One region of the Bacillus sp. JK74 genome, then DNA from elsewhere that is predicted to be linked to it. Evidence: a T-box and tRNA genes for the amino acid it is inferred to sense, from the RefSeq annotation. Region 1 holds a T-box; the other holds one or more tRNA genes.

Region 1 (7,350 bases):
CCGTATTTTCTTTGATTTTTTCATTAGTCGTTATCATTATAATCTCTATGAAAGGAGTATAAAAAATGATTAACACAGAAGTGCAAAAAACCGCCGTTTCCCGGGAAATGAACGATACGTTTTTACAGGGGGTGCGGGATTGTGTGCCTACGCTGCTGGGCTATATGAGCATCGGTTTTGCTTTCGGCATCGTCGGCGTTGCCTCTCATCTAAGCATTCTTGAAATCTGTTTGTTATCCTTGTGTGTCTATGCCGGCGCCGCCCAATTTATTATTTGCTCGCTCCTTGTTTCCGGGAGTCCGATTTCCGCCATTATTTTAACGACGTTTATCGTCAATCTGCGGCACCTTCTGCTGAGCCTGACCATCGCGCCGTATTTCACGAAATACTCTCTGGCGAAAAATATCGGCTTCGGGGCTCTGCTTACTGACGAATCTTTCGGAGTAGCGGTGAACAAAGCGGCTCAGAACGGCAGGTTACACGATAAGTGGATGAACGGCCTCAATATAACCGCTTACATGTGCTGGGTTATTTCCTGCGTGATGGGCGGGCTTCTCGGGCAATGGATATCTGATCCTTACGCGCTCGGCCTGGACTTTGCTTTGCCCGCTATGTTCGCGGCGCTGCTTGTGCTGCAATTGCAGTCATCCGCTTCGGAAAAGCTGAAGCACAGCCTCTCCTTAATTCTCTATATGATCATTTTTATGGTCTTGTTATCGTATTTCGTCCCGTCACACATCGCGGTCATCGTCTCAACCGTGATTGTGGCAACGATCGGGGTGGTGACGGACAAATGAGCATCAGCACACAAATGATCTGGATTATACTCGGCTGCATGATTGTTACACTTGTGCCGCGCATTGTTCCGTTTATATTTGTCCGGAACATTCAGATGCCTGAATTGGCTTTAAAATGGCTCTCCTTTATTCCGCTTTGCATTTTGACTGCTCTGGTAACGGAAAGCATGATTGTGAAAACAAACAGCGCTTTGACCTTTGATTGGAAAGCAATGATCGTTCTCATCCCGACATTGCTTTGTGCGATGCTGACAAAAAGCTTATCCATCACGGTCATCACAGGAGTCGTGCTGATGGCCGCCGTCAGGCTGATATGGTGACAATCAAAAGCCTCCATTCCGCAGAATGGAGGCTTTACCTTTATGATATCGGATTTTCTTCTTCCGTCTCTGATTCCTCGGCTTCGGCTTCGGCGTTTATGCTTTGCTGCTGTTCCCAATGATCCCGCTGCAATCTTTCTTTGGCGATGGTAAACATAAAATTCACGGCGCAGCACCCCTTCCCTGTTTTGCTTATACCATGTACTGTACTCATTTCCCCGTGCAGTATTCACAAAACATAAAAAAGCAGCCTGCCGCATGGAGCGGCCGGACTGCTTTTTATTTTTAGTACGTGATCAGGAAGTATTTTTTCTTTCCGCGGCGCAGTACGGTAAATTGATCTTCAATGCGGTCTTCCGCAGTCAGAAGATGCCCGATGTCCGTCTGGCGCTCGCCGTTAATGTAAACAGCTCCGTTTTGAATGTCTTCGCGGGCCTGCCGTTTTGAAGGCGATAATTTAGATTCCACTAGCACGTCTACTAAAGACAGTTCTTCAGAGCGGTCTTTTTCAAACGAAGGTACATCTTTAAATCCTACCTTGACGTCTTGAGCAGAAAGCTCTTTAATATTGCCGCTGAACAGCGCCTGGGAGATATGAACGGCCTGCTCAAGCGCTTCGCGGCCGTGTACAAGAACCGTCACCTCTTCAGCGAGACGTTTCTGCGCTTCTCTTTTCTCAGGAGCCGTCTCCGTTTTTTCAGCATAAGCTTCAATTTCCTCTTTTGACAAGAAAGTAAAGTATTTTAAGTATTTGACGACGTCGCGGTCATCTGTATTGATCCAGAACTGGTAGAATTCGTACGGCGATGTTTTTTCTTTATCAAGCCAAATGGCGCCGCCTTCCGTTTTGCCGAATTTCGTGCCGTCAGCTTTTGTGACGAGCGGAATGGTAAGACCGAAAGCTTTCGCCCCTTCTTCTTCTGATTTTCTGATCAGTTCAAGACCGGCCGTGATGTTGCCCCACTGGTCACTGCCTCCGATTTGGAGTTTGCAGTTCTTTTCTCTGTACAGATTCAGAAAATCGTAGGATTGCAGGATCATGTAGCTGAATTCCGTGTAAGAAATTCCGGTTTCAATTCTTGAGCTTACAGTATCTTTCGCAAGCATGTAGTTAATTCCGAAGTTCTTTCCGACGTCGCGGAGAAATTCAATGATGCTCAGCTTTCCGATCCAATCAAAGTTGTTCGCTATGACAGCGGGATTTTCTCCCGCCTCGAAATCTAAAAATCGGGAAAGCTGATTTTTAATTTTTTGCGACCATTCGACAACGATATCCTGAGTATTTAACGTACGCTCCGCTTTTTTGCCGCTCGGATCGCCGATCAGTCCCGTCGCGCCGCCTACAAGCGCAATCGGATGGTGGCCTGCAAGCTGGAAACGGCGCAGTGTCAATATCGGCAGAAGGTGTCCGATGTGCAGGCTGTCAGCCGTCGGGTCAAACCCTGAGTATAAACGGATTTTTTCTTCGTTCAGCTGTTTATTCAGTCCTTCTTCATCCGTCATTTGCTGGATTAAGCCGCGGAATGATAAATCCTCTAATAAGTTAGTCATTTTGTCTGCTCCTTTGTTTATGAAAATAAAAAACGCCCCTTCGTTTAAAACGAAGGGACGATATAATCGCGGTACCACCCTACTAATAAAAGCATAAAAAAGCTTTTATCACTCTTTTTGATAACGGACCGTGTCCGTTCTTTCACTACTGAAAGCCTTGGAATGACTTTGTTCGCAAAAGCGGTTCATGAGTGTATTCGGCATATCTTATGTGCTGATTTTCACCGGCCATCAGCTCTCTGGAACAATCAGATATCCTACTTGTCTCAATCAAAACCTTTTCGTATGAAGCTTACTCATTTTTAACATAAATAAAATACGATGTCAACGCCGTCTTTAATCTTCCATTGTGGACAGGTCGCCTGCCGGCAGGTTCAGCTCCCACGCCTTCAGCACACGTCTCATGATTTTTCCGCTCCGTGTTTTCGGAAGTTTATCTTTGAATTCAATTTCCCGCGGTGCGGCATGCGCGGCAAGCCCCTGTTTTACAAAGAGGCGAATGTCCTCCTTCAGCTGATCGGATGGCTCATGCCCTTCTCTGAGCGCGATAAACGCTTTAATAATTTCTCCCCGGACAGGGTCCGGCTTTCCGATGACCCCGGCTTCGGCAATTGCCGGATGTTCAACAAGTTTGCTTTCGACTTCAAACGGGCCGACGCGCTCGCCGGATGTCATGATGACATCATCGACTCTGCCTTGGAACCAGAAATAACCGTCTTCATCCATATAAGCAGAATCTCCGGAAACATACCAGCCGCCCGGCATGAAATAAGAATCGTATTTCTCTTTGTTGTTCCAAATGGAATCCATCATCGACGGCCAGCCCTTTTTAATAGCGAGATTTCCCATTCGGTACGGCGGAAGCTCATTTCCCTGATTGTCAACGATCGCCGCTTCCACTCCCGGAATCGGTTTCCCCATTGAACCCGGCTTGATCTCCATGCAAGGATAATTGCAGATGAGCTGTCCGCCCGTTTCTGTCATCCACCACGTGTCATGGATGCGCTTGCCGAATACTTTATGTCCCCACTTGATGACCTCGGGGTTCAGAGGTTCTCCGACACTCAGGACGTGACGAAGTGAAGTAAGGTCAAATTTGGATGCCATTTCATCTCCGGCGCCCATAAGCATTCTGAAAGCCGTCGGAGCGCTGTACCAGACGCTGACACCGAGCTTCTCAATCGTGCCGTACCAGTTTTCCGGACTGAATCTGCCGCCGACGATCACGTTCGCCGCTCCGTTCAGCCACGGCGCAAATATCCCGTACACCGTCCCGGTCACCCAGCCCGGGTCCGCAGTGCACCAGTAAATATCGTCTTCTTTAAGATCAAGCACCCACTTGCCGGTCTGGTATTGCTGAATCATGGCTTCATGAACATGGAGCACACCTTTGGGCGTTCCGGTAGACCCTGATGTGTAGTGAAGCAGGTAGCCGTCTCTTCTGTCCATCCATTCAATATCAAGTCTCGTGCTTTCTCCCTCAGCCGCTTTATCATAATGGATGATTTTATCTCCCGCTTCTTTGCTGCCGCCGACAATGAAAATATGCTCGAGGTCGGGCAGGCTGTCCGCCGGAATCCGTTCGGCCAGTTCAGGTGTCGTCACGACAACCTTTGCCTGGCTGTTCAACAGGCGGTCTTTGACGGCGCCTTCCATAAACGCTTCAAATAAAGGGCCGGCGATCGCACCGATTTTAATTGCGCCGAGCATGATAAAGTAAAGCTCCGGCGAACGCGGCATGAAAATAAAAACGCGGTCCCCTTTTTCCACGTTTCCATACCGTCTCAGTACATTTCCCGCCCGATTCGATTCCTCCATCATTTCTTTAAATGTGTATTTTTCATTCCGGTTTGCGTCCTTGTAATACAGCGCTACTTTGTTTTTTCGAAATGATTCGGCATGACGGTCAATCGCTTCGTACGCCGCATTCAGCTTCCCCGTCTGATGCCAGGAAAACTCCGCTTCGACCTCTTTCCAATCGAAGCTGCGGTACGTTTCCTCATAATTTCGCAGATGATAATTCCCCTTTTCCGCCGGCAACGCTTTCAAATTCATGCAACATCCCCCTTTGCTTATCTATAGACTAATTATAGTAGATGTTCACAGTTTTCTCAATTTTTAAAATATAAATTACAACACTATTGAAAACGCTTTATATTTTGTTATGCTTAAGAGAGATGTGTTTTTATTAAGAACCGACAGGCGGTGAATCAGTGAAACATCATAAAACGTACCATTCTTCATCAATTCAGACAGCAGCCGGCCCTCTATTGGTAGAAGGGCCCGTTCCTCCAAAGGACCTAGCACAGTATGAGTTTCATGAAGGCCTGACAGCCTTTCGCCTTCCTCATGAACAGCACAAAGCGTTAATCGAGATCGCCGGGCTTCCTGAAGGTCGGATCATTATCGCCAGGGACGGACAGACGATTATCGGCTATGTGACGTATTTATATCCTGATCCGCTTGAACGGTGGTCTGACGGAAATATGGAAGACCTCCTTGAACTCGGTGCGATCGAGGTCGCTCCCGGCTACAGGGGCTGTTCTGTCGGAAAAACGTTGCTGACAGTCAGCATGATGGATGAACAGATGGAACGGTACATCATCATGACGACGGAATATTACTGGCATTGGGATTTAAAAGGAATGAAAAAAGATGTGTGGGAATACAGAAAGATCATGGAAAAGATGATGAATGCCGGGGGTCTTGTCTGGTTTGCAACGGATGAACCGGAAATCAGCTCTCATCCGGCCAATTGTCTGATGGCCCGCATCGGCAGGCACGTCAGTCAGGAGTCAATTGAACAGTTCGACAGGCTTCGTTTTTATCAGCGATTTATGTATTGACTGACATACAAAGGGGATAAAAAGATGATTGCAGAACAAATCATGAAACGGGACGTCATCACCGTCTCAAAACACGACTCCATTGAAACAGCCGTCCGTAAAATGAAGGTATATCATATCCGCCATCTCCCTGTCATCGACGACGAGCTGCACGTCACCGGTATTGTCACAGACAGAGACATTAAACAGGCCGGCCCCGGCAGCTTCGAACAAAAGGAACGCGGCGCGTTTCTGACAAACAAAGTGGAGACCATTATGAAGCGGAATGTCATCTGCGCCCATCCGCTTGACTTTGTGGAAGAAATATCCGCTTCCTTTTATGAGCACGGCATCGGCTGTCTGCCGATTACGGTAAATCATAAGCTGACGGGCATTTTAACGAAAACCGACGTGCTCCGGACTTTCGTCAGCCTGACAGGCGCGGCCCAGCCGGGATCACAGGTGGAAATCCTGGTGACGGATATGACAAAAAGCCTTGCTGATCTCAGCTGCATGTGCCGTGATCTTCAGCTGCAAATCCTGAGTGTGCTCGTCTATCCCCATGATTCCGCCGGGTCGAATATTCTCGTCTTCCGGGTGAAGACGATGAATCCGCTCCCTTTTATCCGTGCCGTTCATGAAGCCGGATACAATGTCTTATGGCCGAAACATCTGAGGGATCAGCCATGAGAGACAGCGTTTTTGTTTACTCGCCTTCTTATCAGACGTATCAATTTCATCAGGATCATCCGTTCAATCAGCAGCGCGTGCTTTTAACATACGATCTGCTTCAGGCGGCGGACGCGTTTGACGAAGGAGACATCGTCACTCCGCGCACGGCCTCTAAAGAAGAGCTGGCTCTCGTTCATACAGAGGATTATATACAGGCGGTGGAACTTGCGGGTGCGGGCCGGCTCCCTGCCGCAGAAGGAGAAAGCTACGGTCTCGGAACGGAAGACACCCCCGTTTTTGCCGGCATGCATGAAGCTGCGTCGCTTCTGGTGGGCGGCACCTTAACGGCGGCTGATTACGTCATGACGGGACAAGCTAGGCACGCCTGCAATTTAGGAGGCGGCCTTCACCACGGCTTCCGCGGCAGGGCGTCAGGCTTTTGTATCTATAATGACAGCGCCGTGGCCATCCAATACATCCAGAAGAACTACGGGGCAAAAGTGTTATACATTGATACAGACGCCCACCACGGCGACGGCGTTCAATTTACGTTTTACGACAGGTCTGATGTCTGCACTGTTTCTTTTCACGAGACCGGGCGTTATTTATTTCCCGGGACGGGGCAGGTACTGGAAAAAGGAAGCGGGCAAGGCTACGGCTATTCTTTTAACATTCCGCTGGACGCTTTCACAGAGGACGATTCCTTTCTCCACGCTTACAAAACGGCCGCCTCAGAAATCGCGGCTTTTTTTAAGCCGGATGTCATACTTACCCAAAACGGTGCGGACGCCCATTATTACGACCCGTTGACACACCTGTCCAATACAATCTCCATTTATCAGGAGATCCCGCGGCTCGCTCATTCATTAGCCCATCAATATTGTAGCGGCAGATGGATCGCGGTCGGCGGCGGCGGATACGATATTTGGAGAGTCGTCCCGAGAGCATGGAGCCGCATTTGGCTTGAGATGAAAGGGATTGATCCCGGGGAGCGCATACCGCAGAAATGGATTGATAAATGGCAGAAGCACTCCCCCTGCACGTTGCCCGCTTTTTGGAGTGATCCTGAACAATTATATCCTCCGATTCCCCGCAAAGAAGAAATTTCAGAAAAAAATGCCCAAACCGTGGAAAAAGCACTTTTTGCCATCCGGTCTGAGCAGCGGTATAAAACAAAATAAAAAC
Region 2 (7,350 bases), on a different contig from region 1:
CGACTGCCGTTTGAACGCTTTTGATTTCTTCTTTTTCAAGCGCTTTGTAGAAACCGAGGTTGCTCATCACGGTCGATACGACGGTATCATCCTTCAGACGGCCTTCTGATTTCAAATACTTCGCGCATATGTACATGATCTGATCGCCGTCGACGATGTTTCCTTTTTCATCAACGGCAATGAGGCGGTCGCCGTCTCCGTCAAACGCAAGGCCGATATCGGCGTTTTTTTCTTTGACGAAAGCACTCAGCGCTTCCGGGTGTGTAGAACCGACGCCATCATTAATGTTTAATCCGTTCGGAGACGTCCCCATTGTAGATACGTCAGCATCGAGATCGGCAAAAAGGTGCGTCGCAATGGAAGATGTCGCACCATGGGCGCAGTCAAGCGCTACATGAATGCCCGTAAAATCTTCGTCCGCCGTCTGCTTTAAAAATTGCAGATACTTTTGAACGCCTTCAAAATAATCGTTCACAAGCCCGAGGTCCGCGCCTGTCGGTCTCGGCAGCTTATCTTCCGGTTCATCCATGAGACGTTCAATCTCGGCCTCCTGCTCATCAGAAAGCTTAAAGCCGTCCCCTCCGAAAAATTTAATTCCGTTATCCTGTACGGGGTTGTGAGAAGCGGAGATCATGACGCCCGCCTCAGCATCCATGGCTTTCGTTAAATAGGATACCCCCGGCGTAGAAATAACGCCGAGGCGCATCACTTCAGCTCCGATCGATAAAAGTCCGGCGACAAGGGCTCCCTCCAGCATATGTCCGGAGATACGTGTATCACGGCCGATCAGCACTTTCGGGCGCTGCTTATCTTTGGTCAGGACATAACCGCCAAAACGCCCCACTTTAAAGGCCAGCTCTGGCGTAAGCTCGCTGTTGGCAACACCTCTTACACCATCTGTTCCAAAATACTTGCCCATTTTGTATCGCTCCTTTTTCATTCTGTTGAAGAAGAATCAGCGCTTGATCCGTCTTCATCCTGGTCTTGATTTTGATCCTGGTTTTGACTTTTATTCTGATCGCTGTCAGTGTCGTCTTCCCGGTTCTTGTTCTTGTCTTTGTCTGCGTCTCCGCTTGTGCCGTTCTTATTGCCGGAATCAGCGGAGCCGCCGTCATTTTTATTTGAACTTGTGTTTTTCCTAGAAGTCAGCTTGATCTTAACCGTGTCTTTTGACAGGGACCATGTGACGTTTTGCGGGCCGTTTACTTCAAGCTTTACAGAGTGCTCTCCGTCATCCAAGTCCGAGACATTGGCATACAGTTCAATGTCCGACTTTTTCAGCGCCTTAATGTTGGCGGGAGAGCCTTTGGCCGTAATATTTATCGCCTGCGATTCAGGGTCGAGAAACTCAATCTGCTGTGAGCCTCCCAGTCCGACCGTCTTGATTGCGACATTGTCAAAATCCTTTTTGTCTTCACTGTCCACTTTAACATGAAGCGTGATTTTTTCCGGTGATACCTTAGTGACACCCTTAGGAAGCGGGATATCGGCATTGATATCGGTATCTTTATCAATTTTGCCTAAATCAAGAGATACGCCGTCAATAAATTCCAGTGAATCCAGCACATCCTGCGGGCCGTAAACCGTCACCTCACTCGGATTCGAGTCAATGCTCGCAACACTCACCCCGTCCGGAAGACTTCCCTTTCTTTCGATTTTGAAAGGAAGCTTTTTGCTCGGACTGGCTACGGGAACCGTCACTTTAATGACTGACGGTTCAACATCAACAGGAAGTGCGTTGCCGTCTTTGTCATAGACGGTCACCTTCACTTCCTTTTCAATGGTCTCATTTGCATTTTCAAGGTTCACGGATGCTTTGACAAGCGAAATGTTATCAATCACATTTTTCGAACCTGTAATCTGCACGTTTTTCGGGCTGATAATCGGCTGCTGAGGGGTATATCCCTTTTTCATTTTGCTTTTATTGTAGTATTCAACTTCCACGGGAAAACTCTCAGCCGTTTTTTCCTGAATCGTAACCGTCGTGACTGATGGGTTAATGGAGATCGTCAGTCCGTCCGATACGTTTTTCGCCTTCAATTCGACCTTATGAGTCCCGGTCTTCAGCTTATTCATATCGGCGTATATCTCAAAATTCTTCGTCTGTCTCGCCTTTTTCACCGCGCTTGTCGAGCCTTTAATCGTGACATTTACCGTCTGGGGCACGCCGGTGACGACATAGTTCGCTTCATCGTAGTATGCTTTTACAGGAATATCAGTAAGCGTAGCCTCGTCAGTCGTTGATGTCGGAAAAAAGGATTCCCCCGGCTTTTTCGGAGTCGGCGCCTGGTTGTTGTTAACCGCAACGTAAAGCAGCAGCGCCAAGAGCAATGCAATGATCTTTACAGCCCAGCGGTTGTTTAAGAATTTATCCATTTTTCTTGCCCCTCCAGTACCAGCGGTTAGAAGAAGTGTCTCTGGCGTTCTTCTTAAACTCGGCTTCAAGCATTTCTTTCAGTTCTTCTTCCGTCAATTCTCTGTGAAGGTCTCCGTTTTTGGCCACACTGATGGCGCCCGTCTCTTCAGATACAATAATGGTTAAGCTGTCCGTCACTTCACTGATGCCGACAGCCGCTCTGTGACGCGTCCCCAGCTCCTTTGAAATAAACGGGCTTTCAGAAAGCGGCAGATAACAGGCTGCCGCCGCAATCTCGTTATTTTTCATAATGACCGCTCCATCATGCAGCGGTGTATTCGGGATGAAGATATTAATCAAAAGCTCCGAGCTGACCTGCGCATTAAGCGGGATGCCCGTCTCAATATAATCGCCCATTCCCGTATCGCGCTCAACGGCGATGAGTGCGCCGATGCGGCGTTTCGCCATGTAGCTGATCGATTTTGTAATCGCTTCAATTGTCTTATGCTGCGCTTCTTCCACGGGGGTTCCGCTCCTGGAAAAGAACCGGCCCCGTCCGAGCTGTTCAAGCGCCCGTCTCAGCTCAGGCTGGAATATAATGATGATCGCTAAAAATCCCCATGTTATCGCTTGGTCCATCAGCCACTGAAGCGTGCTGAGTCCCAAATATGAACTGGCCATCCGGACCAATACGATGACGACGATTCCTTTTAAAAGCTGAACCGCCTTCGTCCCGCGTATGACCATGATTAATTTATATATCACATACCAAACAAGGAGAATATCAACGGCATTGCCGAGGTATTGCAAAAATGGGATGTCCTCAAAAGCCATTTCCTCGTCCTCCAAGAATTCAGTCATTTCGTTTTTTCCGTTATGAATTGTGCTGCATGAGCAATATGTACATCATATAGCGTGCTCATTATACCACATTTTGATTTCTCAAGTGAAATGGGCCAGCACGGCGATGCATAAAAAAAAGAGTAAAGCGATTATACGCTTTACTCATCTTCATTCGGATCCAAAGCGCTCACGACGCCCTGGCCCGCCGATTTCAGTTCATACCAGACCCAGTCAAACAATTGGTTAATCTCTTCAATCTGCCCGGTGACTTGTCCGGCTGAGGCCATGTATTTTTCTCCGTTGACGACGGTCACATTGCCGTCGACTTTTCCTTCAATGAACAGCTTGCCGTTTTTTACTGTGACATCGCCCTTTACGGTCTCGCCTTCAGGGACGGTGACCGTGTGATTCTGCACGATAAGGTTCGGCTGTTTGGACACACTGAAATTGTGGTCATTATGCCAGCTGTTGAAAAAACCGCCGCCCATTAAAATCACAAAAACCGCTGCGGCTGCAATCATCGGATGAGTTTTGATCCATCGTTTTACAGAAGCGCGTTTTTTCTCTTTTGGAAGATTCGCCATAACTTTGGCAGTAAAATCAGCAGGGGCCGTGACATGCGATGTGCTTCGGACGAGTGCTACGGATTTCTCCATTTCATGAAAATGCCGTTTGCAATTCCCGCATGACTGCAAATGTTGTTTTAATACGTTTTCATCTTCAGGAAGGATATCTCCATCAAGATGCTTATGCATAAGCTGCACAATCTGTTCAGGACAGCTCATTTCATCACCCCACTTAAAGATCCCTCAATTGTTTTCTAAGAGCCTCTCTGCCTCTGTGTATCCTTGTCTTGACGGTGCCGACAGGGATATTCAGAATCTCCCCGATTTCAATTAAAGAGAGTTCGTCAATATACTTTAATACAATAACTGTTCTGTACTTGTCCGGCAGCTTTAAAATCTTTTTCTGAATTGTGTCCGACAGCTCCAATGACAATACGGCGTCTTCAGGGAGAACCCCGTCTGCGGCGATCTGCGAATACATCGTCAGACCTTCTGCTCCCGCTACTTCTGCGTCCAGATAGTAATCAGGCTTTTTCTTGCGGATGCGGTCAATGGTCAGGTTGGTCGCAATTCTGTAAAGCCACGTTGAAAACTTTCTGTTGATATCGAAACTGTCGATATTGACATACGCTCTGATAAAAGCTTCCTGCGCAATATCTTCCGCTTCGTGAACATTGCCGAGCATGCGGTAGCAAAGCTGGTAAATCTTATCTTTATAAAGGTCAACGATTTCTGCAAACGCATTTTGATCGCCTTTTTTGACTTGCTTGATTCTTTTTTTAATCAGGTTTTCCATGTTTTATCTTACCTCTGCCCTTCACCGGTCTGTATCTATACGTTGATTGTTTTAAAAGGTTTCATTTTTTTTATTACATTTATTTTACCAAATTTCAGGCAGGGTGTAGATGGAAAATACAGAATATACTGCCTTAACAGCAGCTTAAAAATAGTATATCTGATGAACAATCAAAAATCGAAACAAAATGCTGATAAAAAAAGACACCTTTATGCAAAAGGTGTCTGATACTGGGCTAGCTGGATTCGAACCAACGCATGACGGAGTCAAAGTCCGTTGCCTTACCGCTTGGCTATAGCCCAAAAATGGTGGAGGGGGGCAGATTCGAACTGCCGAACCCTGAGGGAGCGGATTTACAGTCCGCCGCGTTTAGCCACTTCGCTACCCCTCCGTATTTTTTTGGAAAACAGTGCCGGCCAGAGGACTTGAACCCCCAACCTACTGATTACAAGTCAGTTGCTCTACCAATTGAGCTAGGCCGGCAAATATGGTGGAGGATGACGGGCTCGAACCGCCGACCCTCTGCTTGTAAGGCAGATGCTCTCCCAGCTGAGCTAATCCTCCATATGACCCGTACGGGATTCGAACCCGTGTTACCGCCGTGAAAGGGCGGTGTCTTAACCGCTTGACCAACGGGCCGTTGTGTCCGCGTCGAGCTGACAAAAGTTATTATATACAGGTTGCACCCCATTTGTAAAGAGAAAAAATATTTTTTTTATTTTCAAACTTTTTTACCCGTTTTTTAACTGAAAAACTCATCCCTCCTCTCTTATTTCATTTATGATGAAAGTATCAAAATATTGAAGGGAATGGACACAGATGATCTTAGTCAGCTCTTGTCTCGGCGGTATCGAATGCAGATATAACGGCTCTCACGCCGCTTCGGAAAAAATCCGCAGACTCGTAGAAGAAAAGAAAGCTGTTATGGTCTGCCCCGAACTTTTGGGCGGCTTCACCACTCCCCGCGAACCGGCGGAAATCATCGGCGGCACGGGTGAAGACGTGCTGAACGGAACGGCAAGAATCGTAACGGCATCAGGCGAAGACGTTACAGCTTTATATATGGACGGCGCGGAAAAAACGTTAGCATACGCAAAAGAAATAGGCGCCGCAACGGTCATCCTTAAAGAAAACAGTCCGTCCTGCGGCAGCAGCTTTATCTATGACGGCACTTTCTCAGGAAAAAAAATACTCGGAGACGGCATCACTTCCGCTCTTTTAAAACGGGCAGGCTGCCGTGTTCTATCAGAAGATGAATTGGATCAATTATAAAAAAGGAGAGTAGATATCATGGATGTAGCCCTGTCCTTTTATAAACCGGAGCATGCAGACGGGCTGAACGGGTTTGTGCTGAGTGAAGAAGATAAAAAGTTCACAGCTCTGCCGATAGATGTCCTGCCGCAGGCGCTTGTCATCCGGGATCGCTACCCGACAGTCATTTTAAAAGAAGACCGTCCCGTCGGTTTTTTTATTTTACATACCTCAAAAGAAACCATTGCCCCGTATTCGAACAATGTGTCTGCCATTTTGCTGAGTGCGCTGTCATTACATGCGCCGCATCAGGGAAAAGGTTATGCCAAACAAGCGATGCTGCAGCTCCCCGCTTTTGTCGCAAATTATTTTCCTTGGTGTGATGAAATCGTGCTTGCTGTAAACCATCGCAATCAACGTGCAAAGAACCTGTACCGGTCTTCCGGTTTTATTGACAAAGGGCGGCGCAGGATCGGCCCGATCGGTGAACAGCACATTCTGCATCATTTTTTGTGAAAGCGCTTGATTATTCATCTCATCCCTGCCGATTTTTCTTGAAACATCTATTCAGAAGCCCATATACTTCAAGTATTAACGACTTGGGAGGGTACAATCATGACAGACCGGCTTAACATTCACAGATTGACCACAGAAACCAGAAACCCGCAGACCGCTTCAATCCATCAGGCAGACACGATGGAAATTCTCCGCATCATTAACGAAGAGGATTTCAAAGTGGCTGAAGCCGTTCAGCAGGTGCTGCCCGATATTCAGATTGCCGTTCAATTCGCCCATCAGTCCTTGCGGCGAAACGGCAGGCTGATTTATGCGGGAGCGGGCACAAGCGGCAGACTCGGTGTACTGGATGCGGTTGAATGCCCGCCTACATACAGCGTAAGTCCCGACACCGTCATCGGTCTGATGGCCGGAGGGGCAGACGCCTTTTTGCAAGCGGCTGAAGGTATAGAAGACAGCGAGGAAACCGGCGCTCTCGATCTCAAAACGATCGGGCTTACCGCAGAAGACACCGTGATCGCCATCGCGGCAAGCGGGCGCACGCCGTATGCGGCCGGTGCGCTGAAATATGCAAAAACAATCGGCGCCAAAACCGTCGCGCTCACATGCAATAAGAACTCATTGATCAGCACCTTTGCCGATCACAGCATTGAAGTCATTGTCGGCCCCGAAGTGATTACAGGGTCAACACGAATGAAAGCCGCGACGGCACATAAAATGATTCTGAACATGATTTCCACGGCCGTGATGATTAAAAGCGGCAAAGTGTACGAAAATTTAATGGTGGACGTTCATGTCAGCAACGAAAAATTGAAAGAACGCGCAATCGGCATTATCCAAAGCATCACTGGCGTTCCGTACGACAAGGCAAAAGAAACGCTTGAGGCCGCAGGCAGCCATGTCAAAACGGCAATCGTCATGCTGAAGACGAATTCGGACGAAACACACGCGAAGGCACTGCTCAAAGAATCAGAAGGATTCATTGATAAAGCCATTGAACAGCACGTTTCAAGAGAAAAAGA

Evidence for each region. The T-box of region 1 lies ahead of tyrS (tyrosine--tRNA ligase). A T-box ahead of a tRNA ligase gene usually reads a tRNA of that ligase, here a tRNA-Tyr.
Region 2: it encodes a tRNA-Tyr, which carries the amino acid that the T-box ahead of tyrS (tyrosine--tRNA ligase) is inferred to sense. The anticodon was not compared.

Annotation. Positions count from the first base shown of each region.
Region 1 covers NZ_JBSJQB010000003.1:98,680-106,029, reverse strand. The annotation lists gene ACWJJ5_RS10685 (AzlC family ABC transporter permease) at 66-797, shown strand; gene ACWJJ5_RS10680 (AzlD domain-containing protein) at 794-1,117, shown strand; gene sr7p (small protein SR7P) at 1,158-1,283, opposite strand; gene tyrS (tyrosine--tRNA ligase) at 1,403-2,668, opposite strand; T-box leader at 2,719-2,951, opposite strand; gene acsA (acetate--CoA ligase) at 3,005-4,723, opposite strand; gene ACWJJ5_RS10660 (GNAT family N-acetyltransferase) at 4,882-5,514, shown strand; gene ACWJJ5_RS10655 (acetoin utilization AcuB family protein) at 5,539-6,183, shown strand; gene ACWJJ5_RS10650 (acetoin utilization protein AcuC) at 6,180-7,346, shown strand.
Region 2 covers NZ_JBSJQB010000007.1:19,247-26,596, reverse strand. The annotation lists gene glmM (phosphoglucosamine mutase) at 1-919, opposite strand, end outside; gene ACWJJ5_RS17335 (CdaR family protein) at 937-2,376, opposite strand; gene cdaA (diadenylate cyclase CdaA) at 2,369-3,190, opposite strand; gene rsiW (anti-sigma-W factor RsiW) at 3,358-3,984, opposite strand; gene sigW (RNA polymerase sigma factor SigW) at 3,998-4,561, opposite strand; tRNA gene ACWJJ5_RS17315 (tRNA-Gln) at 4,792-4,863, opposite strand; tRNA gene ACWJJ5_RS17310 (tRNA-Tyr) at 4,868-4,952, opposite strand; tRNA gene ACWJJ5_RS17305 (tRNA-Thr) at 4,972-5,044, opposite strand; tRNA gene ACWJJ5_RS17300 (tRNA-Val) at 5,050-5,125, opposite strand; tRNA gene ACWJJ5_RS17295 (tRNA-Glu) at 5,129-5,200, opposite strand; gene ACWJJ5_RS17290 (DUF523 domain-containing protein) at 5,381-5,833, shown strand; gene ACWJJ5_RS17285 (GNAT family N-acetyltransferase) at 5,852-6,328, shown strand; gene murQ (N-acetylmuramic acid 6-phosphate etherase) at 6,428-7,350, shown strand, end outside.